DNA from 3 places in the uncultured Faecalibacterium sp. genome. Region 2 is predicted to be linked to each of the others. Evidence: a T-box and tRNA genes for the amino acid it is inferred to sense, from the RefSeq annotation. Region 2 holds a T-box; the other regions hold tRNA genes.
What was found. The T-box of region 2 lies ahead of pheS (phenylalanine--tRNA ligase subunit alpha). A T-box ahead of a tRNA ligase gene usually reads a tRNA of that ligase, here a tRNA-Phe.

Region 1: it has a tRNA-Phe gene. The T-box ahead of pheS (phenylalanine--tRNA ligase subunit alpha) is inferred to sense a tRNA for this amino acid. The anticodon was not compared.
Region 3: it has a tRNA-Phe gene. The T-box ahead of pheS (phenylalanine--tRNA ligase subunit alpha) is inferred to sense a tRNA for this amino acid. The anticodon was not compared.

The regions. Positions count from the first base shown of each region.
Region 1 is NZ_FMFG01000010.1:460-10,894, reverse strand. It holds gene QZL71_RS05380 (sugar kinase) at 1-687, shown strand, start outside; gene QZL71_RS05375 (excinuclease ABC subunit UvrA) at 747-3,227, opposite strand; gene QZL71_RS05370 (hypothetical protein) at 3,247-3,432, opposite strand; gene QZL71_RS05365 (AraC family transcriptional regulator) at 3,451-4,440, opposite strand; gene QZL71_RS05360 (MFS transporter) at 4,611-5,774, shown strand; gene QZL71_RS05355 (PH domain-containing protein) at 5,858-6,235, opposite strand; gene QZL71_RS05350 (nucleoid-associated protein) at 6,379-7,368, shown strand; tRNA gene QZL71_RS05345 (tRNA-Gly) at 7,561-7,636, opposite strand; tRNA gene QZL71_RS05340 (tRNA-Phe) at 7,667-7,742, opposite strand; tRNA gene QZL71_RS05335 (tRNA-Asp) at 7,912-7,985, opposite strand; tRNA gene QZL71_RS05330 (tRNA-Val) at 7,989-8,064, opposite strand; tRNA gene QZL71_RS05325 (tRNA-Gly) at 8,071-8,146, opposite strand; gene QZL71_RS05320 (sulfide/dihydroorotate dehydrogenase-like FAD/NAD-binding protein) at 8,488-9,330, shown strand; gene gltA (NADPH-dependent glutamate synthase) at 9,332-10,435, shown strand, end outside.
Region 2 is NZ_FMFG01000027.1:2,409-12,843, reverse strand. It holds gene QZL71_RS09345 (alpha/beta hydrolase) at 1-399, shown strand, start outside; gene QZL71_RS09340 (alpha/beta hydrolase) at 421-1,488, shown strand; gene QZL71_RS09335 (alpha/beta hydrolase) at 1,504-2,574, shown strand; gene rmuC (DNA recombination protein RmuC) at 2,637-3,974, shown strand; gene QZL71_RS09325 (FprA family A-type flavoprotein) at 4,102-5,283, shown strand; gene QZL71_RS09320 (glucosyltransferase domain-containing protein) at 5,397-7,022, shown strand; gene QZL71_RS09315 (glucosyltransferase domain-containing protein) at 7,069-8,739, shown strand; T-box leader at 8,862-9,100, shown strand; gene pheS (phenylalanine--tRNA ligase subunit alpha) at 9,180-10,202, shown strand; gene pheT (phenylalanine--tRNA ligase subunit beta) at 10,221-10,435, shown strand, end outside.
Region 3 is NZ_FMFG01000013.1:27,734-38,168, forward strand. It holds gene QZL71_RS06435 (aminopeptidase) at 1-750, opposite strand, end outside; gene QZL71_RS06440 (glycine--tRNA ligase) at 1,257-2,678, opposite strand; gene rlmH (23S rRNA (pseudouridine(1915)-N(3))-methyltransferase RlmH) at 2,861-3,346, opposite strand; gene QZL71_RS06450 (DNA gyrase subunit A) at 3,679-5,928, opposite strand; gene QZL71_RS06455 (DNA gyrase/topoisomerase IV subunit B) at 6,221-8,212, opposite strand; tRNA gene QZL71_RS06460 (tRNA-Phe) at 8,568-8,643, shown strand; tRNA gene QZL71_RS06465 (tRNA-Gly) at 8,674-8,749, shown strand; tRNA gene QZL71_RS06470 (tRNA-Cys) at 8,778-8,852, shown strand; gene QZL71_RS06475 (GNAT family N-acetyltransferase) at 9,234-9,716, opposite strand; partial or broken gene QZL71_RS06480 (ATP-dependent DNA helicase RecG) at 9,867-10,435, shown strand, end outside.

The DNA of each region.
Region 1 (10,435 bases), on a different contig from region 2:
TTCTCGCAGGTGGATCTGGATGCTTTGCTGGACGGCTACGACTGGCTGCACCTGAGCGGCATCACCCCGGCACTGGCACCCAACTGCCGCACCCTCATTCTGGATATGCTCAAGGTCGCCAAAAACAAGGGCCTGACCGTCAGCTTCGACGGCAATTTCCGCTCCACCCTGTGGAGCTGGGAAGAAGCCCGCGATTTCTGCACCGAGTGCCTGCCCTATGTGGATGTGCTGCTTGGCATTGAGCCGTACCACCTGTGGAAGGATGAGAACGACCACTCCAAGGGCGACTGGAAGGACGGCGTGCCTCTGCAGCCCAGCTATGAGCAGCAGGACGAGATTTTCCAGCACTTCATCGAGCGGTATCCCAACCTCAAGTGCATTGCCCGCCATGTGCGTTATGCGCACAGCGGCAGCGAGAACAGCCTGAAGGCCTTCATGTGGTACGACGGCCACACCTTCGAGAGCAAGCTGTTCACCTTTAATATCCTTGACCGCGTGGGCGGCGGCGATGCCTTTGCCAGCGGCCTGATCTACGCCATGCTGCACAACTACAGAGCCATGGATATGATCAACTTTGCGGTGGCAAGCAGTGCCATCAAGCACACCATCCACGGCGATGCCAACATCACCGATGATGTGAGCACTATCCGCAACCTGATGAACATGAACTACGATATCAAGCGGTAAGTTTTATCGCCGTACAGAGAACGCCCGCCGGGTCTCCCCGGCGGGCGTTGCTTTTTCTATCAGATATACCGCCCGGTGATGCTCTCCGGGTTCTGTCTTACCTGTTCCGGCGTACCTGCCGCCACGATGCGTCCGCCGGCATCGCCGCCGCCCGGCCCCATATCCACAAGGTAATCCGCATTGCGGATCACATCCAGATCATGCTCAATGACCACCACGGTGGCACCGTTCCCGATCAGCTTCTGGAACACGCCCAGCAGGGTCTGTACATCCAGCGGATGCAGGCCGATGGTGGGTTCATCGAACACGAACACACTGTCTGCCTGCCCCTTGCCCATCTCGCTGGCAAGCTTCAGCCGCTGGGCTTCGCCGCCGGAAAGGCTGGGTGTCTCCTCGCCAAGGGTCAGGTAGCCAAGGCCCAATTCTTTCAGTACCTGCAGGCGCTGGCGCACAAGCTTGCAGTCCGCACAGGCTTCCAATGCAGTGGACACATCCATGTCCATCAGGTCGGCCATGGAGGCTGGTTCGCCGTTCGCCGTGGGCAGCTTCACTGCCGCCGCTTCCCGGCTGTAACGCGAACCGCCGCAGTCCGGGCAGGGCACTTCTACGTCCGGCAAAAACTGCACATCCAAACTGATGACGCCGGTGCCGTCACAGGTGGGGCACCGCAGCTTACCGGTGTTGTAGGAAAAATCGCCCGCCTTATAGCCGTGGTCTTTGGCATCCTGCGTTTTGGCAAACAGCTTGCGCAGCTCATCGTGCACATTGGCATAGGTGGCCACGGTGGAGCGCACATTGATGCCGATGGGCGTTGCATCGATCAGCTTCACCTGCGCGATTTCCTCGGCCTCCACGCTTTTCACATGCGCTGGCAGGGCTGTGCCGTTCACCTTTGCCTGCAAGGCCGGGACCAGGCTTTCCAAAATCAGGGTGGTCTTGCCGCTGCCGGACACACCCGTAACCACGGTCAGCCGCCCCTTGGGCAGTTCCAGTTCCAGCGGCTTCACAGTATGGATGGCCGAGGTTTCCAGATGGATGCGGCCCTGTGCAAACAGCTCATTTTCCGGCACATGCGGCCGGGCGTTCACCCCCGCCCTGCCTGCAAGAAACGGGCCGATCTGAGAAGCCGCGTTCTGTTCAATTTTCGGAATGCTGCCCTGCGCGATCACATGTCCACCCTTTGCACCGGCTTCCGGCCCCATCTCGATCAGCCAGTCAGCTTCCTTTAAAATTTGGGTATCGTGATCCACCAGCACCACCGAGTTGCCGTCGGCCACAAGGTCGTGCATCACATCGGTCAGGCCTTCAATGTTAGAAGGATGCAGGCCGATAGACGGTTCGTCCAGCACATAGAGCACACCGGTGGTACGGTTGCGCACCGCACGGGCCAGCTGCATCCGCTGGCGCTCACCGGTGGAAAGAGTGGAAGCGGAGCGGTCCAGCGTCAGGTAGCCAAGGCCCAGCGAGAGCAGCCGTGCCGCTGCCGTCTGGAAGGATTCGCAGATATTGCGGGCCATGGGCCGCATCTCTTCCGGCAGACTGTCCGGCACACCCGCCACCCAATCGGTAAGCTGCACAAGAGTCATCTGACAAGCCTTGTCCAGCGTGATGCCCCGCAGCTTTGGGGTACGAGCCGCATTACACAGCCGGGTGCCGCCGCAGTCCGGGCAGATGCCTTGCCGCAGGAACTTTTCCACCCGCTTCATGCCCTTTTCATCCTTGACCTTGGAGAGGGCGTTCTCCACGGTATAGGTGGCATTGAAATAGGTAAAATCCAGCTCCCCGGCCTGATTGGAATTTTTGTTATGATAAAAAATGTGCTTTTTCTCCGCCGGGCCATGGAAAACGATATCCTTTTCCCGGTCGGTCAGGTCGCGGAAGGGCACATCGGTGCGCACGCCCATCTCCCGGCAGATATCCACCATCAGCGACCACATCAGGCTCTTCCACGGGGCCACGGCACCTTCGTCGATCGTAAGAGAATCGTCCGGCACAAGGGTGCTCTCGTCCACGGTCATCACCATGCCGGTACCGCTGCAGGTACGGCAGGCACCCTGACTGTTGAAGGCAAATTCTTCAGCGGAAAGCGCGCGCACGCTGGCACCGCACTGCGGGCAGAGCAGCGGCTTTTCTGCCGCCACGGCAAGGCTGGGTTCCAGCCAACGGCCGCACTGCGGGCAGGGATAGCTGGAAAGACGGGAGAACATCAGGCGCAGACTGTTCAGCAGTTCCGTGCCGGTACCAAAGGTGCTGCGGATGCCCGGCACAGCGGGCCGCTGATGCAGTGCCAGTGCAGCCGGAACATACAGCACTTCGTCCACCGATGCCTTTGCCGCCTGCGTCATGCGGCGGCGCGTATAGGTGGAAAGTGCGTCCAGATACCGGCGGGAGCCTTCGGCGTAAAGCACGCCCAGCGCAAGGCTGGACTTGCCCGAACCGGACACGCCCGCCACACCCACGATTTTGCCCAGCGGCACATCCACATTCACGTTTTTCAGGTTGTGCACCCGCGCGCCGCGGATCCTGATATGGTCGACCATCTTCTCTCCCCCCCTGCTGTCACTGCTTCTTTTTTAAATAGTATCCAATGCCAATGGCATCTGCCAGCGCCCAGCCGATGGGCACGCTGAGCCAGATGCCGGTAACGCCCAGCGGCGTGGCCGAAAGCAGATAGGCCAGCATCAGCGGCAGAGCAAACAGCAAAATGCTGCCGGTGATGGGGCCTTTGGTCAAACTACGCTGCATTGTTTCCGATTCTCCTTTTTATAACGCTGTTTCAGCCGGTGCACTGGCTCTGCCGCCGTCCCGCCTTGAAAGAGACTGCTCTCTTCCTGCAAACTTCTGACGGTACTCTCTGGGCGTGCAGTGCTTGATTTCCCGGAAGGTCTTTGTAAAGTAGCTGGTATCCGAAAAGCCGCAGTCGGCACCGATCTCGCCGATTTTCATGCTGGTGGAAAGCAGCAGCTCGGCGGCCTTTTCAATGCGGTACTGCTTGACATACTGGATGGGTGTGATCCCCAGCAGCTGCCGGAAGCTGCGCAGGCAGGCGCTCTCACTCAGGGCCACGCAGTCGGAAATGCGCTCCACGTTCAGTTCCTCAGCATAATGCTCTTCCACAAAACGCAGCATCTGTTTCATGCGCTGGGCCGCGATCTGCTCCTGCTGAGAGACCTTTGTTTTTCCACCCTCGCACTGCATTCCCAGCAGATGCACCGCCGCCGAAAGATGGTACCGCGCCTGATTCTCATAGTCAAAGACCTCTTGGGCCACTGCGTCCCAGACTTCCCGCAAATGGCAGAGCACGGCCTTCTGCCCGTCGTCTGCCTCGTCCAGCAGAAAGAACGCCGGTGCTCCCGGCTGAAGCAGCGGGTGTACGAGCTTTTGCCAGAAGATGGTATCCATGCCGCCGATCAGGCGCGGATGGAATACCCCGGAATGCAGCAGGGCATCCCCGGTCTCAGCCTGCTCCACCGCATGGAACACTCCGGAATTGACAAACACGCCCTGCCCGGTCTGCAAAACCAGCCGGGCTTTGCTCACGTCCACCGCCAGCGGGCCTTTTACGGCAAGGATGTATTCAAACTCTTCATGCCAATGCCATGCTACCGAGTAGCTTTTGAGGTCCTCTTCATAGCAGGCAATAGGAAACAGTGCGCTGCCGTGCTGCACCAGTTCCCTGCCCTCGTCATCCGCCACAACATCCGGCAGGCAGTTGAGCCCGCCCGCTGCTGCACAGCTGGTCTGAAATGCCACGATCAGCCATCTCCTTTCCGTCAAGGTGCACATCCGCATCCGCGCCGGTTTTGTTGTATCAATCGGGCGTTTTTATCCTAATATTCCGCTCCGATGTGTGATATTATTACATCAGCAAAGTACAAGATGCATTGCAAGTATAACACGCTTCCCGGAGGAACTCAAGATTTATGGTACAGCTTCTGCTTCCGATCATTTACATCTCGTTCATCAGTCTGGGCCTGCCGGATTCCCTGCTGGGGTCGGCGTGGCCCTCCATGTATCCGGCGCTCGGTGTGCCGGTGTCCTATGCGGGGCTGATCTCCATGATCATCTCCTTTGGCACCATTGTTTCCAGCCTGAACAGCGACCGGCTCACCCGTGCGCTGGGCACCGGAAAAGTGACCGCCCTCAGTGTGGCCATGACAGCTGCCGCGCTGTTCGGCTTTTCGGTCTCCACACAGTTCTGGATGCTCTGCCTGTGGGCCGTGCCCTATGGGCTGGGTGCAGGCAGCGTGGACGCGGCCCTGAACAACTATGTTGCCTTACATTATAAAAGCCGCCACATGAGCTGGCTGCACTGCATGTGGGGCATCGGCACCATGATCAGCCCCATGGTCATGGGCCGGGTGCTGGCAGGCGGCGGGCCGTGGACATCCGGCTACCGGTACATTGCCCTGTTCCAGATCCTGCTGAGCGCAGTGCTCTTTTTCAGTTTGCCGCTATGGCAGAGCCGTACTGCAGGCACCGACACCGAAACTGCTTCGACGCAGGCGTTGAGCCTTGGACAGGTATTCCGTCTGCCGGGTGCCAGAGAGGTGATGCTGTGCTTCTTCTGCTACTGTGCATTGGAGACCACGGCCGGTCTATGGGCCAGCAGCTACCTCACACTGACGAAAGGCGTTGCCGTCGGCACTGCCGCCAGCTTTGCCAGCCTGTTCTACATCGGCATCACTGCCGGGCGCGCCGCCTGCGGCTTTTTGACCCTGAAATTCAACGATACGCAGATGATCCGCATGGGTCAGTGCATTCTGGCCGCAGGGGTGCTGGCTCTGCTGTTGCCCGGGCCGCAGATCCTTGCCCTGAACGGTCTTGTTCTGGTAGGGCTGGGCTGTGCGCCCATCTATCCCAGTATCATCCACTCCACGCCGGAACACTTCGGCGCGGACAGATCGCAGGCGGTCATCGGCATCCAGATGGCAAGCGCCTATTTGGGCAATCTGGCCATGCCGCCGCTGTTCGGCCTGCTGGCAAACAACATCACTCCGGCACTGTTCCCTTTTTACCTGCTGGCACTGCTGGTGCTCATGGTATTCATGCACGAACAGCTGGTGCGCAAAACAAGCCGCTGCTAATTCTGCCATTCTCCTATTTCATATACAGCAAAAGGCTCCCTGTCCGGTCTCGGGCGGGGAGCCTGCTGTTTTAAAGGAGTTATTTACAGGATGCACCGGCTGATGGCGTTGGCGACCGCAAACAGTTCCTGCTGGCCGATAAAGCCGAACTTTGCCTCGTGTGCGTCCGCAAAGCAGACGGTCAGCTGCGATGCCTGCACCGGGTCGCCAAAGCCTGCCGTCTGGATCCCGAAGTGCAGCACCTTGCGGTACGGCAGCACAAAGATCTGCTGCCGGGTTCCGGTAACGCCCTGCATATCCACCATGATGATGCGGTGGGTGGTAAAGATCACCTGATCGCGCACCGTCTTGTAGGCACCCACGATGCTCTCACCGTCCAGCAGCAGCGCGCGGGCATTTTTGCAGATGTCCTTTTCCTGAAGGCGGATGAGGTTTTCCATTGGCTTATCACGGAATTCCATGGTTTTTGTCCCCTTTCCTGCGTGGTTTTCTGCCCTTATTGTAGCATTCCTGCAGGCGGTTTACAAGATGTGCTCTCGCCTTTTGGGCCGGGCTGTGCTATACTGTATGCCAAAGAGATTCTTATAAAAACGAGGTAACTCCCATGGAGATCATCATTCATCAGGCCATTCTGCACGTGCTGGACACCACCATGGATGCGCCTGTACTCAGCGGCAGCGGCATGGAAATGACCGCCGAAAAGACCGCCTATTTCCAGTACCACATCGAAAAGCTGCTTGCCAGCGACGATATCCGCCAGTGCCGCCCGCTGCCGGATTCCGCCTTTAAAAACGAGCTGGAGCACAACCACGATTTTGTGGACCTTTCCTGCCGCATCGCGGGCGTTCTGTTCGACTACATGCACGCGCACACCACCATTCCGGGGGCAGACCTTGCCGTGGTGGATTTTACCCGCGATGGTGAGCCGTGGCTGGGCATCCTGAAGTTGAACTACAAAAACGGCTACACCCACTACACCGAGAATGTGGAGGGTGCCCCGGTGAACTCCATCATCCAGCAGCGGGCCTGCCTGCCCAGCCAGAGCGGCAAGGTGGAGGAAGGTGCCCTTGTCAATCTGACCGACTACTCCATGAAGCTGCTGGAAAAAAAGTTCGACATCGACGGCCACAAGGATTTTTACCTTTCCACGGTAGTGTTCCAGTACACCACCGCCCAGCCGGAAAAGAAAAAGCTGCAGGCCATTCAGGAAGCCGCCGTGCAGGCCGTGCAGGAAAACTACGCAGATCAGCCCCACGTAGAGGCTCAGGTCGCGATGCTGATCGCCAATCAGGCCGCAGACAACGACAATCAGGTATCCATCCAGCAGGTGCGTCAGCAGTTGGAAGAGGAATATCCCCTTGCCGCCGTGCCCTTTGATGATTATGTGGAAAAGAGTGATGTGCTGGAAGCGCCTGAGCAGCCCGTGACCGTGACCCCTGCGCGCATCCGCCGCATGGAGAGCCGCAGCATCCACACCGCCAACGGCATTGAGGTGAAGATTCCCACCGAACTGCTCAACTCGGACAACGAGGTGGAATTTCTGCACAGCGACGACGGCAGCATTTCGCTGCTCATTAAAAATGTGATCCTGTAAGAAACGATTTAAAATTGTCTCCGCGCACGGATCGCACTCCGACAATATCAGCGGAATCATTATTTTCATATTTGCAAAAGCCGAAAAATCTGCGGATTTTCCGGCTTTTCTTTTTTCACAGGAAGGAGCCGTAACGAGAAACAACAAAAAAGCCATCGTTTTTGCATTTCTGCATCAACGATGGCTTCGTATTGGAGCGGCCGACGAGGCTCGAACTCGCTACCTCCACCTTGGCAAGGTGGCGCTCTACCAGATGAGCTACGGCCGCATATTGGAAACCCTGCTGGATTTCCTTAGCTGGTGCCTCCGATCGGAATCGAACCAATGACACGGGGATTTTCAGTCCCCTGCTCTACCGACTGAGCTACAGAGGCATAAGCGGTGCAATTATCCCTGCACCCTCCCGAGCGATTCTCGCGAATTTCGGGGCCCCCGCGAAAGCTTGCGAAGCAAGATTTTGTGGGGAAGAGGAGAAAGTCTGGCGTTCATCACGGCAGTCTTGCTTGCAAGACCGCCCGATGAACTGCAGGACTTTCGACGAAGCGACCCGGATCGGGCTCGAACCGACGACCCCCAGCGTGACAGGCTGGTGCTCTAACCAACTGAGCTACCGGGCCAAATGGTGGAAGTTAACGGGCTCGAACCGCTGACCCTCTGCTTGTAAGGCAGATGCTCTCCCAGCTGAGCTAAACTTCCACAAAATGGAGCGGCCGACGAGGCTCGAACTCGCTACCTCCACCTTGGCAAGGTGGCGCTCTACCAGATGAGCTACGGCCGCACATTCCATGTGTTTGTGCCGGACTGTTTACCGGCGACGCTGATTATTATACCGTACCGCCCGGAAATTGTCAACCACAAATTTGCATTTTCTGCAAAAAAGTTGGAAACCCGCCTGTCTGTATTCAAAAGACTTCACTTTTGCGCGCTTTACCTGTGTCATCATTCAAGTTTGCCATGACATACACGAAGAAAATTGATTTGCTTTCCCTTTTGTAAACTATTATAATGGAAAGTGTCATTTTGTCGCCTGTAAGAGCTGCGTCTGTTATGCCGCTGAGGGCATACAGGCGCGTTTTCGTGCGCAGAAATAGGAAAAGCCAGCATAAAGGAGCAAACACAATGTATAAGATCACTGAAAAAGTCGCGCTGAATCCCACCGTGACGAAGATGGTCATTGAAGCCCCGCTGATCGCCAAAAAGGCAAAGCCGGGCCAGTTTATCATTGTGCGCCCGTTTGAGGACAGCGAGCGCATCCCCCTGACCGTGGCCGGTTACGACCGCGAAAAGGGCACTGTGGATATCATTTTCCAGATCGTGGGCGGTACCACGATGGAGCTGAACAGCCTGCAGGTGGGCCAGAGTGTCCACGACTTTGTAGGCCCGCTGGGCCGCGCCACCGAGGTGGAAGGCCTGAAGAAGGTATGTGTCGTGGGCGGCGGCGTAGGCTGCGCCATCGCTCTGCCCATTGCCCGTGAACTGCACGAGCAGGGCTGTGTGGTGCACAGCGTGGTGGGCTTCCGCAATAAGGACCTGCTGATCCTTGAGGACGAGTTCAAAGCCTGCAGCGATGAGCTGCGCATTATGACCGACGACGGCAGCTATGGCACCAAGGGTGTTGTTACCGCTGCACTGGACGAGCTGGTGGCCGCCGGCAACCAGTACGATCTGGTCATCACCATTGGCCCGCTGATCATGATGAAGTTCGTGGTCAAGACCTGCCAGAAGCATGGCCTGAAGAGCATCGTTTCCATGAACCCCATCATGATCGACGGCACCGGCATGTGCGGCGGCTGCCGCCTGACCGTTGGCGGCGAGACCAAGTTCGCCTGCGTGGACGGCCCCGACTTTGACGGCGATCTGGTGGATTTTGATGAGGCAATGGCCCGCGGCACCATGTACCGCCCGTTTGAGGCACACGCCCGTGAAGCGGCATGCAATCTGCTCAATCAGGAGGTAAAATAAGATGGCTTTCAATATGGACCCGAAGAAGTGCCCCATGCCCACGCAGGACCCCAATGTGCGCAACAAGAACTTTAAGGAAGTTGCACTTGGCTACACCGAAGAAATGGCCGTGAACGAAGCAAAGCGCTGCGTGCACTGCAAGAACAAACCCTGCCAGACCGGCTGCCCTGTGGGCATCGATATCCCCGAGTTCATCGGCCATGTGGCCGAGGGCGACTTTGAAGCCGCTTATCAGGTGATCAACCGTTCCTCTTCCCTGCCCGCTGTCTGCGGCCGTGTATGCCCGCAGGAGAGCCAGTGCGAGGGCAAGTGCACCCGCGGCATCAAGAACGAGCCGGTGGGCATCGGCCGCCTGGAGCGCTTTGTTGCCGACTGGCACCGCGAGAATGTGCACACCGCCCCCATCGTGCCCGAATGGAACGGCCACAAGGTGGCCATCATCGGCGCAGGCCCTGCCGGCCTGACCGCCGCAGGCGATCTGGCAAAGCTTGGCTACAAGGTCACCGTTTACGAGGCCCTGCATGTGGCCGGCGGCGTGCTGATGTACGGCATCCCTGAGTTCCGTCTGCCCAAGGCCATCGTGCAGCAGGAGATCGACGGCCTGAAGAAGATGGGCGTTGATTTTGAGTGCAATATGGTCATTGGCAAGGTGCTCACCATCGACGAGCTGATGGACGAGTACGGCTACGAGGCCGTGTTCGTAGGCTCCGGTGCCGGTCTGCCCCGCTTCATGGGCATCCCCGGCGAGAGCCTGAAGGGCGTCTACTCTGCCAACGAGTTCCTGACCCGCTCCAACCTGATGAAGGCTTATCTGCCCACCAGCAAGACCCCCATCCGCACCGGCAAAAAGGTCGCCGTTGTGGGCGGCGGCAACGTGGCTATGGACGCTGCCCGCAGCGCCCTGCGTCTGGGTGCCGAGACCGTGTACATCGTCTACCGCCGCGGCATGGCTGAGCTGCCCGCCCGTAAGGAAGAGGTGGAGCACGCCGAGGAAGAGGGCATCATCTTCAAGACCCTGTGCAACCCTGTGGAGATCCACGCCAACGACGAGGGCTTTGTCAAGTCCATCACCTGCATTGAGATGGAGCTGGGCGAGCCGGATGCT
Region 2 (10,435 bases):
AACGAAAAGTTCGGCTATAAGGCATTTGGCCTCCCACAGCCTGCAGCGCTGCTGCTGGGTTACCCCATCAACGATTTCTTTGAGGTGAAGCCGCTATATCAGCTGGCCATTGATCCGCTGGTGCTTGGCTGGCGTTACTACTGGACCGATATTTCGGATGTGGTGAACGAAAACTTTACCCCTACCTATTTCTTCTACGGCAAAAATGATCTTTATATGCAGCGCATGTGCTACTCCCAGCAGGGGCCGCTGCTGGAGCGCAAGCTCCGGGAGAGCGGGGCTGTTTATGAGTGCCATGTGTACGAGAACGCACCCCACGCCATTGGCCCGGGCCATCACACCGATGCGGACGGCTGGATCCGGCAGGCAACGGCATTCTGGGAAAAACAGTGCAAATAAAGAGATAAACGGGGGATTGCTGTGAGAAAACGATTGCGCACGGTGATGTTTGGTATTGGCCTGATGATCCTGCTGGCACAGCCGGCGTTTGCGGAGGAGCTTGGTCAGGCCAACATCACACCGGACATGACGATGCAGGAGATCCGCAGCAACCCTGTGATGCAGCAGAGCGGGCTGTTTTTGTATGGCTCCTTCGGCGAGGGGACCCAATGGACCCGCAGCCGACTGGAAAACCAGACCCTGCAGGAATACGCATGGGGGCAGACGGTGCCGGAAACAACGGCGGCGCTGAACCTTGCGGCACAAAATGTGAAGGACGGAGTTCAGGTGACGTGGCAGGTCTACAGCCCGGAGGAGACCGAGGTGGATCCTTCGCTCGGATGCGTACAGCTGTTTTATTTTCCGGGGAGCGATCCCGATGGCAAATATGCGATCGTGATGGGCGGCAATGCGCTGACCATCAACGGCACATTTGGCGAGGGCCTGCCGACAGCGTGGGAACTGCATGAAAAAGGCTATACCGTGTTTGTTCTGCGCTACCGCGCATGGACCGACCTTGGCGACAATGCACCGCTGCAGGATCTTGGCAATGCGGTGAACTTTATTACCGCCCATGCGGAACAGCTCCGGGTGCAGCCGGAGGATTACGCGATCGTTGCCTACTCGTCCGGCGCGCAGGTCGCGGGCATATTTGCCAACCAGAAGCGCGGCTACGGAGCCTTTGGTGCCCAGAAGCCGGGCGCACTGATTCTGGGGTACCCGATCGTTGATTTCTCTATTATAAAGCCGGTGTATCACATCGTATATGATCCGACCGCATGCGGATGGCGCTATTACTGGACCGACCTGAATCAGGCAGTGGATGACGATTACCCGCCGGTTTATTTCTGGCGGGGCGACAATGACACGATCCTCGGGCCGGACACAAGCTTTTACGAAGCGTTTGAACAGGCTCTGCAGAAACACGGTGTGGCGTACCAGAGAACGGCCTTTGCGGATGCACCCCATGCGGTCTCGATTGGCCGCGGCACGGCTGCGGATGGCTGGCTGAATGAAGCAGTTGCCTTCTGGGAGGAACAGGTCGGCTGAAAAGGAGATGTTGAGTTGAAACACAGGATATGCACCGCAGCAGCCTGTATCTGTCTGCTGCTGATGATGGCGCTGCCCGCATTTGCAGCAGAGTATGGCGAGCCGGATATCACGCCGCAGACCACCATGGGCGAGATCCGCTCGAACCCCAGCATCCTTGGCGCAGGCGTTTGGACCTATTCCAAGGAGCAGAACCTGCCCGGCACCGAGGACTGGTGCAATGACCAGACGCTGGAAAAATATGTGAGCAGCCATGTGGCACAGGATTGTGCCGATGGTCTGAACCTGCTCATCCGCAATTACAATGCGGGCGTGCAGATCACCTATAAGCTCTACTCGGAGCAGGAGATCGCCGAGGACAGCTCCCGCAACAATGGGGAGTTCTATTACTACCCGGCCAGCACGCCGGATGCAAAGTATGCGCTGGTGCTCTCCGGCAACATCCTCAACCGCACGGCAGAGTTAAAGGAGTGCATCTCCACAGCTTACCAGCTGCACCAGAAAGGCTATGCGGTGTTCGTGATGCGCTACCGCGCCTACCCGGATAACGACAACAACGGCCCCATGGAGGACATTGCACGGGCGGTGAAGTACATCACCGGCCACGCACAGCAGTTCGGCGTGCAGACGGAAAGCTACGCCCTGATCGGCTATTCTTCCGGCGGACAACTGGCGGGCCTGTTTGCATCGGACGCTCTGGGCTATAAAAACTATGGCCTGCCCAAGCCCGGCGCAGTGATCCTGGCGTATCCCATCGTGCAGTTTTCCGAGATCACACCAATCTACCGTGTGGGCATCGACCCCTTTGTGTGCGGCCGGTTCTACTATGAATACAGCCTTGCCGACCTGATCACAGAGGACTATCCGCCGGTGTACTTCTGGTATGGCAGGGATGACCTGACCTTGAACCTGCTGTGCTGGCCGCTGCAGGGGCCGGCCCTCAGCAAGGCACTGGCCGCGCATGGCGTACCTTACAAAGAAGTGGTATATGACCACGCAGCCCATGGCATCGGCCTTGGCCGCGGCACGGCTGCGGATGGCTGGCTGGACGAAGCCGCTGCCTTCTGGGAAGAACAGACAAAATAATATAAGGCACGCAGATCCGGGCTTTGCAGCTGCACAGCCCGGATTTTGCAATAGGAGACATTATGGAATTTTTAGCGTTTCTTTACACGGTGCTTCTGGTGGCCATCTGCCTGATGATGGCCCTGCTGCTGTACCGCTCGGCAAAGCCTGCCGCAAACCGGGACGATGCAGAACGGAAGGAATGGCTGCGTCAGCAGCTGGAAGCGCAGAACCGCCAGATGGACGCGAAGCTGGCAGAGATGGCGCAGCAGAACCTTGCCGCTATGGGCCACATCAGTGAAACGCTGCAGGCCTCGGTGCAGAGCATGAGCACCGCCCTTGCCGCAGGGCAGGGCACTCAGCAGCAGACCATGGAGCAGCGCCTGCAGGGGCTGGAAGCCTCCAACGCCCGCAAGCTGGAAGAGATGCGCCGCACCCTTGCCGAGGGCATGACTGCCCTGCAGGCCCAGAACGCCCAGAAGCTGGACGAGATCCGCCATACGGTGGACGAACAGCTGCAGGATGCATTGCAGAAGCGGGTGACCGAAAGCTTCAAGGCGGTGAACGACCAGCTGGAACAGGTGTACAAGGGTCTTGGCGAAATGCAGAACCTTGCCGCTGATGTGGGCGGGCTGAAACAGGTGCTTTCCGGTGTGAAGACCCGCGGTATTCTGGGTGAGATCCAGCTGGGAGCCATTCTGGAAGAGATCCTTGCCCCGGAACAGTACGACACCAACGTGGCCACCATTCCGGGCAGCACCCAGCGGGTGGAGTACGCCATCCGGATGCCCGGCGCGGACGGCGGCACGGTGTGGCTGCCCATCGACTCCAAGTTCCCCGGCGACACCTATGCCCATTTACAGGATGCGCAGGCATCCGGCGACGCACAGGCCGTGGAGAACGCCCGCCACGCACTGGAGCTGGTGCTGCGGGCCGAGGCCAAGGACATCCGGGAAAAATATGTGGAGCCGCCCTACACCACGGCGTTCGGCATCCTGTTCCTGCCCTTCGAGGGTTTGTATGCCGAGGTGGTGAACGCGGGCCTGCTGGAAGTGCTGCAGCGGGACTATCAGGTGAACATTGCAGGCCCCAGCACCATGGCAGCGCTGCTCAACAGCCTGCAGATGGGCTTCAAGACCCTTGCCATCCAGAAGCGCTCCGGTGAGGTATGGCAGCTGCTGGGTGCGGTGAAGACCGAATTTGACAAGTTCGGGCAGGGACTTTCCAAGATGCAGCAGCGCCTGCGCCAGACCGACGAAGAGCTGGATAATCTCATTGGCGTGCGCAGCCGTGCCATCAGCCGCAAGCTGCGCGCGGTGCAGACCATGGACGAAAGCGCTGCTGCCGCTCTGCTGGAACTGGATGCTGAGCCGGGCAAACCGGTGGCGGCACGTCTGCCGGAGAATGGGGAAGAGCTCTGATGTGCAGAATATTCCCACGTTATCCCTTGCGATTTTTCTGACGATGTGGTATGATAGGAACTGTTCTCAGAAACAACCGCCGCAGAAACGCGGCACTGCAAAAATATAAATAAGGAGACCGAGCATTATGAGCGTAAACAAGATCAGTGAAGCCATTTTGGGCGTTGGCGTGGATGATACCACCATCGACCTGTTCGAGAGCCAGTATCCGGTGCCCACCGGCGTGAGCTATAATTCCTATGTCATTCTGGACGAGAAGACCGCCGTTCTGGACACGGTGGATGCCCGCGCTACCGAGCCGTGGCTGGAAAACCTGACCGAAGCTCTGGCAGGCCGTAAGCCGGATTATCTGGTGGTCTCCCACATGGAGCCGGACCACGGCGCAAATATCGCAAAGCTGGCGGCACTCTATCCGGAGATGCAGGTGGTGGGCAACGCCAAGACCTTCCTGTATATGGATCAGTTCTTTGGCACTGATGCTGTGGCAAAGGAGCGCCGCGTGGTGGTGAAGGACGGCGAGAGCCTGAGCCTTGGCACCCACACCCTGACCTTTGTCTTTGCCCCCATGGTGCACTGGCCGGAGGTCATGGTCAGCTATGAATCCACCGAAAAGGTGCTGTTCTCCGCGGATGGCTTCGGTCGCTTTGGCGCTGTGGCAAAGTTTGACGAAAAGGCCGACTGGGCCAGCGAAGCCCGCCGCTACTACCTGAACATCGTGGGGAAATACGGCCCGCAGGTGCAGGCGCTGCTGAAAAAGGCTGCGGCTCTGGACATCCAGACCATTTGCCCGCTGCACGGCCCGGTGCTGACCGGAGATCTGGGCAAGTACCTGAACTACTACGACATCTGGTCCAGCTACAAGCCCGAGGAGCCGGAAAAGATCCTTGTGGCAAGTGCTTCCATCCACGGCCACACCCGTGCAGCAGCCCACCTCATGGCAGAAAAGCTGCGAGCAAAGGGCGCAAAGGTCGTGGAGATGGACCTGACCCGCACGGATGTGTCCTATGCCGTCACCGAAGCCTTCCGCTGCGGAAAGATCGTGCTGGCCTGCGCCACCTACGACGGCTTCCTCTTCCCGCCGATGGAAAATCTGCTGACCCACCTCAAGACCAAGAACTTCCAGAACCGCACGGTGGGTCTGATGGAGAATGGCACATGGGCACCCATGGCCGCAAAGCTCATGCGCGCCGAGCTGGAAAGCATGAAGAACATCGCCGTGTGTGATACTGTGGTCACCATCCGCAGTGCTGCCAATGCTGCTGCCGAAGCGCAGATGGATGCACTGGCTGCAGAAATCGTGGCAAAATAAAGCATCCTGATACAGAGATCCTCTGCCGACTGCCCGGCAGGGGATTTTTTTATTGAACCATGTGGAAGAGTTTGATATACTGAAAAGCAGAAGTTTATGGATGGAGGAATATCATGTCTGTAAAAATAAAAGCAGATATCAGACACTGGCTGCGGGAGTTGGATAAGAAATATTTCTTTGTGATGCTGGGCTTTGCGGTGATGGTCTATTTGCCGCTGATCAGCTTGAAGCTGACGAACACAGTGGATGGTCTGTGGACAACGGCTGAGTACATGGCGGGAGCATGGGAGCTTTCCAACGGACGATGGCTTTGGCTGGTGACCAGTTTTCTGCGTTTCAGTCTGCAGCTAGAACCCATCAATGCGGTGGTGTGCTTGGTGCTGGTTTCTCTTGGAGTCACCAGGCTTCATATGCTCTTCAAACCGGCATGGATGAGAACATCCTGCATTGACTGGCTCGCAGGTTTATGCTATGTTTCCAATGTTGTGGTCGGGTGCTATCTTTCGTTTCACTTCATTGCACCGGAGTACGGATTTTCGTTTTTCTTTGCAATGCTGGCTACAGAGCACGTGATCCGGGGAAAATCAGCCGTAAGCAGCATTGTGCCGGCAGCGGTGCTTTTGGCACTGAGCCTTGGCCTGTACCAGACGAACCTTGCCTGTTTCTGTCTGGTGCTGCTGGCCTATTTTCTCCTACTACTTTTCCAGAATGGAGAAAAACAAAAGATTCGGGAATATATTTGCAAAAGCCTGGCAAGTGCTGCATCCGGCGCAGTGCTGTATCTGCTGATCTTAAAGATTACACTGTGGGCGACGGGAACGGCGATGGCCGATTACCAGGGTGGTGCAGATATTTCAGTGTCTGGAATTCTGAAAAATCTTCCTTCCAGCGTTGCAAAGTGCTATGAGCTTTTTTATCGGTATTTCTTTGGCACCCTTGTAAAACACAATATGCTGCAGGAAACTGCAGTTGTATTTGTTTTGATTTTTTGTGTGGTGGGTGCCGCGCTTGCGTGCAGACTGGTTCGGCTCATACGCCGGAAGGATTGGGAAAACACTTTCTATGGCACAGCAGCGCTGCTGGTGCTGCCCATGATGTGCACGGTATTTATGGTGGCAACCTCGCAGGCGTCGTTTTATATTCCCATGTCCGGAGGTCTGGCCTTGTTCCTGCCGGTCTGTTTCTGGCTATTGGACAGCAGCCGGGAGGGAGAAACAGCCTGTGATGCGTTCCGCAAATGCTGGAATAAAGCAGAAAAAGCACTGATCCTGCTTACGGCGGCTGCTGTCGTTTACGGGAGCGTATTCATGTCGGCTATCGATCAGCAGGCGATGTATGAGGGACGCAAGGCAACAAAACAAATCGCGGACCTTGTGGCCGATGAGCTGGTGGCAGAGGGCTATTATGATTTGCCGGAAAAACTGCCAGTGATGCTGGTAGGCCGCCCCAGTGCAAGCCCACTGTTCCGGACACACGTCATCTATTGGGATGCGAACGACTACGCACAGGTGGGCCTTTTCGAAAAAGAAAATGCCGCTACAATGCGCTATTCATGGAATGCGGTGTTTCGTGACCTCACACCGATGCAGCTGGAGCTGTGCAGTGATGAGGTATATGACGAACTGATCCGGACAGAAGAAATCAAACGAATGCCGACATTCCCTGAGAAAGGCTCCATGCAGGAAATGGACGGTGTATATGTGATCAAAATTTCAGAGGATTATCTGATCGATGAATAACAAATGAGACTGAGAACATAAAACAGGACAGATGGAGAAAATAACGATGAAAGAAAAAATCGATGTACAGAAACCGGACGACCTTGGGCTGGATATATCGGATCTAAGATATTTTCTGGTGATGCTGCTGTTTTCGGCGGTAGTGTTTTTCCTGCTGATCAGCCAGCGGCTGACCAATACATTTGACGGATTGTGGAACAATACATGGTTCTTCGGCGGCTATTGGCAGGTAGTCACGGGCCGATGGCTCTGGCCGGTGATCGATGCGCTGCGGTTTGGCATCCAGACGGAACCTTTCAATTCATTGCTGACGCTTTCCATGTCGGCGCTGGCTGTTACCCTGCTTCGGAAGTTTTTTACAGAGAAGGATTCTGTCGTGACCTATCTGGCGGGTATGGCTGTTCTGGCCAGCACGGTCACTGGAATACAGCTGTCATATCGGTTTCAGTCGCCGGTGTTTGGCTGCTCATTTTTGTTTTCTGTTCTGGCGGCAGAGCGTGTGGTTCGTGCCGCAGATTTTAGAAAAGCGGTCGTACAGGGAGCACTGCTTCTGGTCATGAGCCTTGCGTGCTATCAGACGAGCCTTGATAACTTTTGTCTGCTCCTGCTGACATATCTTCTGCTGCTTCTGTTCCGCAATGTGGACAGAGAAAAGGTCCATGCCCACATTGGAAGAAGTCTTTGCAGCGCAGCTGCAGGAATGGTTTTGTATTTCCTGCTCACAAAGCTGATCGTATGGGCATGTGGATGGCAGATGGCAAGTTATAATGGAGGAGCGGATGTTTCGGTACTTTCTATACTGAAAAATCTGCCCAATGCCATTGCAGAGACCTACCAACTGTTTGGAGCTTACTTTTTTCAGAATTACTATCGGCATAACATTCTGCAGCCGGTGGGCTTTTTCGTTTTGGTATTTCTGGCGCTGAGCATCGGACTGCTGAACCGCTTCAGAAAAATGCTTCACCGGAAAAATTGGGAATATATCCTTCTGGGAGTGGCAGCGCTGATCGTTTTGCCCATCATGTGCAATGCCATCATGCTGATCACAAGCGAGGCGGTCTGGCTTTTGCAGATGGGCGAAGGATTGAATCTGTTCGTGCCAGTATGTCTGCTGCTGCTTGAAGGGACGCGCACAAATCAGCCTATGGTAAAAAAGTATGTACGTGCTGCCCGGACAGGGGCTGTAGTACTTGCGGTTTTGGTCGTCTATGGCAATGTCTGCTCTGCCGTGATCGATCAGGAAGCTATGTATGAGGGAAGAAAAACACTCAAGAGCATGTCGGATCACATTGCGGACGACCTGATGAGCAGCGGATATTTTGACGATAACGAGCAGCTGCCGGTACTGTTTGTGGGCAGACCCAGCTCGAACTCCAGTTTTATGAAGAGGGAGTATTACCTCTATGCAAATCCGTATGCGCAGATGGGCCGCTTCTGGCTGAACGATTACTCGGCCAGAGCGTCTTGGAAAGCGGTTTTCAGGGATATTACTCCGGCAAAACTCAAGCATTGCTCGGTGGAACAGTATGGGGAACTGTACAGCAGAACAGAGCTGGAACAGATGCCAGTCTATCCGCAGGAAGGATATATCCAGCAGATCGACGGTGTGGTCGTGGTAAAAATTTCAGATGATTACAAAGTTGATAAAGAGTTTGCGCCACTAATCGACCTGGGAGAATTGTTTCAGCTCATAATGGATGACATAAACGATTCATAATGGCTGCGGCTTTGTGAAAAAAACTCAATCGAACGCGATTTTTGCGGAAAGTAACTGCGCAGCCCTTGCAAACTGTCCCGAAATGTGGTAACATAGCTCTTGGTTATAAAACCTGAATACTCCCAAACGCAGCGACGGAGAGAGTAGGCATGGCGTACACGGCAAAGAGAGAAGCTTCACCGGCTGAGAGGGCTTCCGGGTGTATCTGTGCTGAAGTTCGCTCCTGAGCGGTCTGTGCGAAACAGCAGTAGTACAGAACGGCCACGCCCCGTTACGGCGTTCTGAGAGCCGCCCGGCATCTGTGCACGGGTGGAAACCGGGTGGTACCGCGGAGCTAAGAATCAACAGCTTCGTCCCTTTTGCCTGAGAAATCGGGCGGGGGACGGAGCTTTTTTGTTGCACTCCGCTCATCAACACGAAGAATAAAGGAGAGAACATCCATGCAAGCAATGATCGACGAGCTGGCAAAACAGGCCGCTGAAAGCCTTGGTCAGGTGTCCGGCAAGGAAACGCTGGCCTCCTTCTGGCAGGAGTACCTCAGCAAAAACGGCAAGATCCCTGCCCTGATGAAGAACCTGCGCACCGTTGCGCCGGAAGAGCGCCCCGCTATGGGCAAGATCATCAATGAACTCAAGGCAAAGGTTCAGGCAGATTACGACGCTGCTGCAGAACAGGTGAAGCAGGCAGAGCTTGCTGCCCGCAATGCTGCCGAGACGGTGGACATCACCCTGCCCGCCAAGACCCGCCCCATGGGCGGCCTGCACCCGCTGACCCTGATCACCAACCAGATCATCGACGTGTTCTCCGGCATGGGCTTTTCGGTGGGCACCTTCCCGGAGATCGAGGACGATGACCACAACTTTACCCGCCTGAACGTGCCCAAGGATCACCCGGCACGCGACATGCAGGACACCTTCTACCTGTCGGAGGAGTTCCTGCTGCGTACCCAGACTTCCGGCGGCCAGATCCGCACCATGGACGTTCAGAAGCCGCCCATCAAGATCCTGATGCCCGGCCGTGTGTTCCGCTCCGACTCCGATGCCACCCACAGCCCCATGTTCCACCAGATGGAAGGTCTGGTGGTGGATAAGGGCATCACGCTGGGCGACCTGCAGGGCGCACTGAATACCTTCGTGCAGAAGCTGTTCGGCGCTGACACCCGCACCCGCCTGCGTCCCTCCTACTTCCCGTTCACCGAGCCCAGCGTGGAGGTGGACGTGAGCTGCTTCGAGTGCCACGGCAAGGGCTGCCCGCTGTGCAAGCACACCGGCTGGATCGAGGTGCTGGGCGGCGGTGTCGTCAACCGCAAGGTGCTGGAGAACTGCAATATCGACCCGGACGAGTATTCCGGCTTCGCCTTCGGCATCGGCATCGAGCGTATCGCCATGCTGAAGTATGGCATCAACAACATCGGCCTGATGTTCGAGAACAACCTGCAGTTCCTCAAGCAGTTCCACGAATAAGAGGGGAGAGAAGAGACAATGAAAGTACCTTTCAGCTGGTTAAAAGAATTTGTAGATGTCGACGTTACTGCGCAGGAACTGGAGGAAAAGCTCTTCTCCTGCGGCTTTGAGGTCGAAGAGCTGATCCCGCTGGATGCAGGCATCAGCAAGGTGGTCGTCGGCAAGATCGTGGAGATGGAAAAGCAGGAGGGCACCCACCTGACCAAGTGTGTGGTGGACTGCGGCGACTACGG
Region 3 (10,435 bases), on a different contig from region 2:
GGGGATGTTGGGCAGGAACACCACGCCCTTTTCGCTCTTGCTGGCGGCGCTTTCCCACACAGCCTGATCCGCAAGACCCACGGTCAGGTCCGTGCCATTGCTGCTCTCAAAATGCACGCTTTCCAAGTCCAGCGCGTTCATTTTATCCCGCAGAGTGCTGAGCCGCTCCATATGGGCCTGCCACTCGTTCACCGGGTCGCCACCGGTGACCCGGCACACGTCAAAGATCAGCTTCCACAAAGCCTCCATTGCGGCATCCGCGTCCAGCTCCGGGAAGACCTTCTTTGCCCACGGCACACTGGGCAGGGCCGCAATGGACCACTGCACCCGGTCGTTCATGGTGTACTCCTGCCACTCCTCCATAAAGGCGCGGCGGGCGGCATTCACCCGGCTGATCTTATTGCCGTCAATGCCCGCATACAGCTCCGGGTCGTCCGCAATGAGATGCAGTACACACACGCCGCCCTCGCTTTCAGCATAGTCAAGATAGCGGCGCAGCTGCCATGGCTTGAGGTCGGTCAGGGCCTCCTCGCTGCCCAGCTCCATGCGGGCACGGGCCACAGCGTCATCGCTCCAGTTCACCTGCACATCCCGGGCACCGGCTTCGTAGGCACTGCGCACGCACAGCCGCGCCAGCGGCGCGCCCTCCAGCGGGCAGTTGATGATGAGGGTCTGTCCGGGCTGTGGGTTCACCCCCACCCGGACGATGAAATCGGCATATTTTTTCAGCAGTTCGTCAAAGTTTTCCACGGTAGAACCTCCTGCGGTGTAAAAATCATGTTTTTCTGTTTTTCAGTATACCCGGTACAAGCCGTTCTGTCCAGTAAAAAGAAAACAGACACCTCCCGCTGTTGAAAAAGCAGGAAACGTCTGTTATACTGTCTTTTGAAAGTGCTGTCTACATACGGCAGGCGGTCTATGCCTTTTCGGCCCTGCGTCGGGAAGACGAACATTTTTGTCGTACCCCAGACGCTTTGCAGCGAAGGGGGTGATGCTTCATGACGCTTTTAGAAACTCTGGCTCTGCTCACATTGCTTGCAACCGTGAGCTTTGGCATTTTCGATATCGCGTGGAAGATCTTCAACAACAAAAAATGACCGCCCTCAGCGTCCAAACCTGAGCGGTCATCTTTTGATTATCGCGCCGGAAAGGTACTGACCGTTTGCCAGACAGCACTTTCTTTATTTGTATTATAGCACAGCCCCGCCGAAATTGCAACGGCGGGGCTGTTTTTATCGCCTGAAAGCGAAATTTTCTCAGAACTCGATCTTGCTCTCGATATAAGCTTTCAGCTCGGAGATGGGCATACGAACCTGCTCCATGGTATCGCGGTCACGGACGGTGACGCAGTTGTCGGCGGCAATGCCCTTGGCCTCGTCGCCCACGGTGTCAAAGTCCACGGTGATGCAGTACGGGGTGCCGATCTCGTCCTCGCGGCGGTAACGCTTGCCGATGGAACCGGTATCGTCGTAATCCACCATGAAGTACTTGCTCAGCTCGTTGCGGATCTCCATGGCCTTCTCGCCCAGCTTCTTGCTCAAGGGCAGCACAGCGCACTTGTAGGGAGCCAGAGCCGGATGCAGATGCAGCACGGTGCGGATATCCTCCTTGCCCTTGCTGTCGGTCAGGTGCTCCTCGTCGTATGCTTCGCACAGGAAAGCCAGAGCCACACGGTCACAGCCCAGAGACGGCTCAATGACGTAGGGGATGTAGTGCTCGTTGGTCTCGCTGTCGAAGTACTCCAGGCTCTTGCCGGAAGCTTCCTGATGGCGGGTCAGGTCGTAGTTGGTACGATCCGCGATGCCCCACAGCTCACCCCAGTCGGTGAACGGGAAGGCGTACTCGATATCGGTGGTAGCGCGGCTGTAGAAGGCCAGCTCTGCAGGCTCGTGGTCACGCAGGCGCAGGTGCTCCTTCTTGATGCCAAGGCTCAGCAGCCAGTTCTCGCAATAGTCCTTCCAGTAAGCGAACCATTCCAGATCGGTGCCGGGCTTGCAGAAGAACTCGCACTCCATCTGCTCGAACTCACGGGTGCGGAAGGTGAAGTTGCCCGGGGTGATCTCGTTGCGGAAAGCCTTGCCTACCTGGCACACGCCGAAGGGCAGCTTGCGGCGGGTGGTGCGCTGGATGTTGGCAAAGTTGACAAAGATGCCCTGTGCGGTCTCAGGACGCAGATAGCAGGTGGAAGAGCTATCCTCAGTAACGCCGATGGCAGTCTTGAACATCAGGTTGAACTTGCGGATGGGGGTAAAATCGTGCTTGCCGCACACCGGGCACACGATGTCCTCATGCTCTGCGATGAAAGCATCCATTTCGTCAAAGCTCATGGCATCCACGTTCACCTCGGGGTGCTCCTCGCCGATCAGCTTGTCGGCGCGGTGGCGTGCCTTGCAGGCGCGGCAGTCCAGCAGGGGGTCCGAGAAGCTGGAGACGTGGCCGGTGGTCACCCAGGTCTGAGGGTTCATGATGATGGCTGCATCCAGACCCACATTATAGGGGCTCTCCTGCACGAATTTCTTCAGCCATGCCTTTTTGACATTGTTCTTGAACTCGACGCCCAGCGGGCCGTAGTCCCAGCTGTTGGCCAGACCGCCGTAGATCTCGGAACCGGGGAACACATAACCACGGTTCTTGCAGAGATTGACGATCATATCAAGGGTCTTTTCGCTCTGTTCCATTGTAGTACATCCTTTCCGTCCGCGGCTGGTTTGCCGTGTCGTTGTTGTATCGTTCCGGCAGCTTTCCCCACTGCCGGGCGTGCTTTTCAAAGGGAAAGCACAGTATCTTTACTGTACCATGTTTTGCGCCGCTTGTAAAGCCGAAAACCGGCCTGCTTTGGGGAACAGACCGGTTTTTGCACTTATTTATGGTATTTCATTCCTGCATTGATGGTGCAGGCACGGTAGATCTGTTCCGTGAGCACAAGGCGGGCCAGCTGGTGGGGCATGGTGATGCGTCCCATGCTGAACTTGAGTGCAGCGGCCTTTTTCACCTCATCGGACAGGCCGTGGGACGAGCCGATCACAAAGGCCACGTCTCCTGCCCCACTGTTTGCGCGGTCGGCAAGGAACTGCGCCAGCTCGTCGGAGGAGATTTGCCTGCCCTCAATGCACATAGCCACGATGGCAGCGCCCTTGCGCACGTTGGACAGGATGGCCTTGCCCTCCTTGTCCAGTGCCTTTTTTACCACGGCATCCGAGGCGTTTTTCTCCTCGATCTTTTCCTCCGGCAGCTCGATGATGCGGAAGGACGCGAAGGCGGCAAGGCGCTTCTGGTACTCGGCCACGCCCTCGGCGAAATATTTTGCATTCAGCTTGCCCACACAGATCAGGTCGATGTTTTGCATTGCAGTTTCCTCTTCTATATAGAAACGATTTAAAATTGTCTCCGCTTCGCTCTGACAATAACAGCGGAATTTCCATTTTTATTTTCGTGTTTGTCGCGGCCTGCGGGCCGCTCCAAACACATTTTCACGGGTGGGGTCGCTGCCGGAAAATGCATTTTCCGCTGCGCGACGGCTGCAAGCCGACAGCAGCAAGATGCCGTTTGCCGTTGCAGCCTTTCTTGTGAAAAGGCAAATTGGAAAAATCCGCAGATTTTTCCAATTTGCAATCCTTAAAATCACCTTCCGCTAAGAATGGCAGAGCGAAGCGGAGCCATTTCTCAATAAAAAGCGTTTTACAGCAGACTCATCTGCTCGCCCTCGTCCTCGGCGCGGAGCAGCGCACCGGTAGCGGGCAGGCTGCGCACACGGTAGCGGTGGGGGTTCGCCAGTTCCAGCGTGTCCGCCGGCACCACCGAAGCGATGGTCTGGTTCTTTTTCAGGGTGACCACCGCCACGCCCTGACTGTCGCGAGTGGCCTTGGCCGCGATCTGCGCCGTGCCAACCAGCAGCATCCGGCTGGCGCTGGTGCGGATGGCAAGCTCCGTTTCCTCCGGCAGGAAGAAGAGCTTTGCCAGCGGTTCCTTGTCGCAGTAGGCCTTGAGCAGCTTACGGCGGTTCTGCTTGGTGGCATAGGAGCTGAGCGGAATTTTCGCGCACTTGCCGCTGGCAAAGAAGAACAGCATATAGCCGCTGTAGTCGCTGGTGATCACCATGGAGAGCACGTTCTCGCCCTCGTCCATGCCCAGACGGCCCGGGATGAAAATGCCCATCTGAGCCACCTTGCCGTCCTCCAGCTCAGCCAGACGCACCTTGTACACCTGCTGGCGGTCGGTAAAGAACAGCGCTTCCACGTTGTTGCGGGTCTCGATCTGCTGCACGATCTCGTCGCCTTCCTTCAGCTTATGGGCACCGGCGGTGCGCAGACCCTGCGGCGGGATCTTTTTGAAGTAGCCCTCGCGGGTAAAGAACACCGTCACGGGGTAATCCGGCGCTTCTTCCTCCTCGGAGCCGTTCTCATCCTCAGGCAGATCGTACAGGATCTCGCTGCGGCGGGGCTGGCCGTACTTCTTGGCAACATCGTTCAGCTCATTGATGATGATGCGGCGGATGCGGGCGGGCTTTGCAAGGATATCGTTCAGGTCGGCAATGTCCTTCTCCAGCTGTTCGATCTCGCTGGTGCGCTTGAGGATATATTCCCGGTTCAAATGACGCAGCTTGATCTCGGCCACATAGTCGGCCTGCACTTCATCGATGCCAAAACCGATCATCAGGTTGGGCACCACTTCGGTCTCTTCCTCGGTGGTGCGGATAATTTTGATTGCCTTGTCAATGTCCAGCAGGATGGCAGCAAGACCCTTGAGCAGGTGCAGGCGCTTTTCCTTGCCGTGCAGGTCGTAGTAGGTGCGGCGGCGCACGCACTCCACGCGGAAGGCCGTCCACTCCTTGAGAATTTCGCGCACGCCCATCACGCGGGGCTGGCCGGACACCAGAATATTGAAGTTAGCGCTGAAGCTGTCTTCCAGAGGGGTAGCCTTAAACAGCTTTGCCATCAGCTTGTCGGCATCCACGCCGCGCTTGAGGTCCAGTGTCAGCTTCAGACCGTTCAGGTCGGTCTCGTCACGCATGTCGCTGATCTCCTTGACCTTGCCGGCCTTGACCAACTCTGCGATCTTGTCCATGATGGCCTCCACCGTGGTGGTTGGCGGGATCTGGGTGACCTCAATCATGTTTTCGCCCGGCACCACATTGTAGCGGGCGCGTACCTTCACGCTGCCGCGGCCGTTCTCGTAAATTTCACGCATCTGCGCTTCATCGTACAAAATCTGACCGCCGCCCACGAAGTCCGGGGCGGGCATGGTGGTGGAGATGTCGTGGTGCTCGTCCTTCATCAGGGCCACGGTGGTGGCGCACAGCTCTGCCAGATTGAACGAGCAGATGTTGCAGGCCATGCCCACCGCGATGCCCAGCGTGTTGTTGGCCAGAATGGTGGGGAAGGTGACCGGCAGCAGGGTAGGCTCGGTGGTGGTGCTGTCGTAGTTGGGCACAAAGTCCACGGTCTCCTTGTCGATATCCCGGAACAGCTCCTCGCACACACCCTCGAGCTTCGCCTCCGTGTAACGGGCAGCAGCGCAGGACATATCGCGGCTGTAGGCCTTGCCAAAGTTGCCCTTGCTGTCCACAAAGGGCACCAGCAGGCTCTCGTTGCCGCGGCCCATGCGCACCATGGTGTCGTAGATGGCGGCATCGCCGTGGGGGTTCAGGTGCATGGTGCTGCCCACGATGTTGGCAGACTTGGTGCGTGCGCCCTTGAGCAGGCCCATCTCGTACATGGTGTACAGCAGCTTGCGGTGCGCCGGTTTGAAGCCGTCGATCTCTGGCAGCGCGCGGCTGACGATGACGCTCATGGCGTAGGGCATATAGTTGGTTTCCAGCGTGCGGGTGATGGGGTCCTCCAGCACACTGCCGGCATTTAAAATTTCAACGCCGTCGCCCAGCTGCGGGCGCACCGGCTTGAGTGTTTTCTTGGTCGATTTTCTAGGCATCTTCTAACCTCTTGACGATTTTAAATGGGCGCCGCTCTCGCTCTGCCCATATTCAGCGGAAAATATTTTTTATTTTTGCAGTTCAGGATGGCCAGCGGGCCATCCTGAGCTGCTCTTTCACAGATGGAGCCGTTCCGGTTTTCTGCATTTTTCCCTTAAAATGCCGTGACCCGTTGGGGCCTTCTTCGTGAAAACGTGATTTGGAGCAGCCCGCAGGCTGCGACAAATCACCAAATTAAAATAACGTTACCTCTGTCATTGCCAGAGCGCAAGCGGAGGCAATTTAAAATCATCAGCTCACATCCAGATCGTCCAGATATTCTGCGCCGTGCTGCGCAATGTGTTCCTTGCGGCCTGCAAGGTTATCACCCAGCAGGATATCGAACACCTGCGCGGTCTGCACCACATCGGTGGGCATCACCTTGATCAGACGGCGGCTCTCCGGGTTCATGGTGGTCAGCCACATCATCTCGGGGTCATTCTCGCCCAGACCTTTGGAGCGCTGGATGGTATATTTTTTCTCTCCGATCTCTTCCAGAAAAGCGGCCTTTTCCGGTTCGGTGTAGGCAAAATAAGTGCGGTCTTTCGTTGTAATTTCATACAACGGCGACTCTGCGATATACACATAGCCCTTCTCGATCAGGGTCGGGGTCAGGCGGTAGAGCATGGTGAGCACCAGCGTGCGGATCTGGTAGCCGTCCACATCGGCATCGGTACAAATGACGATTTTATTGAACCGCAGATTATCGAGATTGAAGGTGGCCAGCTCCTTGTTGTGTTTGCCGCCCAGTTCCACGCCGCAGCCCATCACCTTGATGAGATCCACGATGACATCCGATTTAAAGATGCGGGCATAGTCGGCCTTCAGGCAGTTCAAAATTTTGCCGCGGATGGGCATGATGGCCTGATATTCACTGTCGCGGCTGGACTTGACCGCACCCATAGCGGAATCGCCCTCCACGATATACAGCTCGCGGCGAGATGCATCCTTGGTGCGGCAGTCCACGAATTTCTGCACCCGGTTGGCAAGGTCGATCTGGGTGGACAGCGTTTTTTTGATGCTCTGGCGCGTTTTTTCCGCATGCTCACGGCTCTGCTTGTTCACCAGCACCTGCTGGCAGATCTTCTGGGCCTCGTCCGGCTTTTCCAGAAAATACACTTCCAGATAATGCTTGAGGAAGTCGGTCATAGCCTGCGAGACGAATTTGTTGGTGATGGCCTTTTTGGTCTGGTTCTCGTAGCTGGTGCGGGTGGAAAAACTGGACGAGACATACACCAAGCAGTCCTGCACATCCTGAAAGCTAATGGCGCTCTCACCTTTTTTATAGAGGTTCTTTTCCTTCAGGTACTTGTTGATCTGATAGACAAAGGCGGTGCGCACCGCGTGCTCCGGGCTGCCGCCGTGCTCCAGCCAGGAAGAGTTGTGGTAATATTCCAGCATCTGCACCTTATTGGAGAAGCAGAACGCCGCGCTCATGCGCACCTTGTAATCCGGCTGGTCCTCGCGGTCCCGGCCGGATGCCTCACTCTCACAGCTGAACACCGGGGTCAGGGTATCCTCCCCTGCCACCTCGGCCACATAGTCCGCGATGCCGTGCTCATAGCACCAGCTCTCGTACCACGCCTTGCCAGTGGCAGGGTCTTTCTCTTTTTCATCGGTGAAGTTCAGGGTCAGGCCTGCGTTGACCACCGCTTGACGGCGCAGGGTATCCTTATAGTAGCTGCCGGGCACATCGATGTCGGTGAACACCTCGTCGTCCGGCTTCCAGTGAATGATGCTGCCGGTGCGGCGGCCCTTGTAGGCTTCCTTCTGCAGGCCGCCCACATTCTCGCCCTTTTTAAAATCAAGGTGATAGTGGTATCCGTCACGGTAGATATCGGCGGTCATCCATGCAGAAGCATACTGGGTAGCGCACAGGCCCAGACCGTTCAAGCCAAGGCTGAACTCGTAGTTATCCTCACCCTCGCCATACTTGCCGCCTGCATACATCTCGCAGAACAACAGCTCCCAATTGTAGCGCCCCTCGCCGTTGTTCCAGTCCACGGGCATACCGCGGCCAAAGTCCTCAACGATGACGCTGCCATCCTTACAGCGGGTCACGTTGATGGTATCGCCGTGGCCGTCGCGGGCTTCGTCGATGGAGTTGGAGACGATCTCAAAGATGGAGTGGGCGCAGCCCTCCACGCCGTCTGAGCCAAAGATAACGGCCGGGCGCTTACGCACACGGTCGGCACCCTTCAAAGAAGTAATGCTCTCGTTGCCATATTCCTGTTTTTTTGCCATGCTGCTCCTCCCGGCCCGGCCTTTCTTGCAAAAAGCGGGCCGTCTGTAGTCAAATCATAAAACGCCTCTGCCCTTTTCTTACTATAATATAGGTATACACAGAGAAAAAGGGCAAAAGCGCCTGAATTATTTCATTTTCATTAAACCATAGGTTGTTGAATTTGTCAATTTCTGTTTGGCACGCCCGCACACAGCACGTCCTGTGCCGGATGTGCCGAAAGCAGGTTGAAAAAAGTCATTCTTATTTTACGCGCTGGAGCGACCAAAATCAAGAAAGTTTCAATTTTCTGAAAAAAATTTGGATTTACCCCTTTACAAAATCGAAATTTCAGGTATAATAATCATCGTCCGGTGCGCCTCTGTAGCTCAGTCGGTAGAGCAGGGGACTGAAAATCCCCGTGTCATTGGTTCGATTCCGATCGGAGGCACCAGCTAAGGAAATCCAGCAGGGTTTCCAATATGCGGCCGTAGCTCATCTGGTAGAGCGCCACCTTGCCAAGGTGGAGGTAGCGAGTTCGAGCCTCGTCGGCCGCTCCAACAGGAGTGGAAATTCACTCCTAAATATGGTGACGTGGCCAAGTGGTAAGGCAAGGGTCTGCAAAACCCTCATCCACCAGTTCAAATCTGGTCGTCACCTCCAAAAGATTCCCGGAAGCTTCGGCTTCCGGGATTTTTTGTTTTTGCGCTGTTCCCTATCAGCCTCCTCGCCCTCTCCGTCACCTACGGTGACAGACTCCCCCTTTTGTCACCTGCGGTGACATCTTCCCCCGGAGCGGGGGAAGTCTTTCCTCAAAGGGAGAGCCTCTGGCGAAACCGGTCACTTTGCAGTTAAGCCGAAAAGTCTGCCGCAGTGCCGCACTTTCGCAGAAAGCGGCACTGCAAATGCCGTCTACCTTTACGCCCCCTCCAGTGAAAATGCAATGCCGGAGCTTCCGCGGACGCTCCGGCATTGCTCTCTTAAAAATTATTCTTCCGCTGAATACGGCCGGAGCAAGGCGTAGGCCATTCCAGATCGTCCCCCTCAGAACTTCAGCCGCATCTGGTACCACACCACGCCCCCGTGGGTGGAGCCGGAAACGCCCTCGTTCACAAAGCCGAACTTTGCATAGTAGTGCACCAGGGCCTCCTTGCAGGTCAGTACCAGCCCCTTCCGGCCTTGGGCCCGGGCGTCGGCAATGGCCTGCTGCAGCAGCTGCCCGGCGTACCCCTGTCTGCGGCAGGCCGGGATGGTGTTTACCCCAAAGATCATCTGCCAGGCACCATTCTCCCGGTGGAGGGAGGCGTCGGCGTACATCTCATCGGTCAGGTCCGGCCAGTCGGTGCAAAAGCCGTCCACAAAGGCCAGCAGCCTTTCCCCCTCCCACAGCAGCCAAAAATGATTGCCGTACTGCTGCAGCCGCCCGGCAAACTCCTCTGCCGTAGCCGCCTCTGCCGCCGGGAAGCAGGCCGCCTCCACCGCTGCAATGGCCTCCAAGTCCTTTAAGGTCCCCTTACGGATCTCCATAAATATTCTCCCCTCTTTTTCTTCCGAGTGTACCACAGTTCCTGCCCAAAGGCAAAGGTCCTGCCGGTTTTTCCTTTTTGGGCCATTTGCATCCGCTGCCGCTCCGTGTTACAATGGCTATATTGCATCCAAAAAAGGAGCTGACACGCCATGCCCGCCGAAAACCATACCACCCTCACCCCGGATACGCCGGTGCGCTACCTGAAGGGCGTTGGCCCCAAGACCGCTGAGCGGTTCGAGAAGCTGGGCATCGTGACGCTGGCCGACCTGCTGTGCCACTACCCGCGCAGATATATCGACTTCACCAAACCCTATTCCATCGCCGAAGCGCCCACCGATGTGGAGTGCGTCGTCAGGGCTGAGGTGTTCGCCAAACCCGGCGGGCGTATCCTGCCGGGCGGGCGGCGGATGGAGCGCATCACTGCCGGGGACGATGTGTCCAGTCTGGAGATCACATGGTTCAATAATCCGTATGCCGCCCAGAAGCTGCAGCTGGGGCAGGAATATTATTTTCAGGGCATCGTTACCGGCGGGATGCTGCGCCGCCAGATGGTCAACCCGCAGGTGCGCACCGCTGAGCAGATCAAGGCTTCTCCCTTTGAAGCGGTCTACCCCCAGACCGAGGGCCTGACCAGCAATGCCATCGCCAAGTGCGTGCGGCAGCTGCTGCCCCATGCAGAGCTTCTGCCCGACCCTCTTCCGCCGGAAATGCTGGCAAA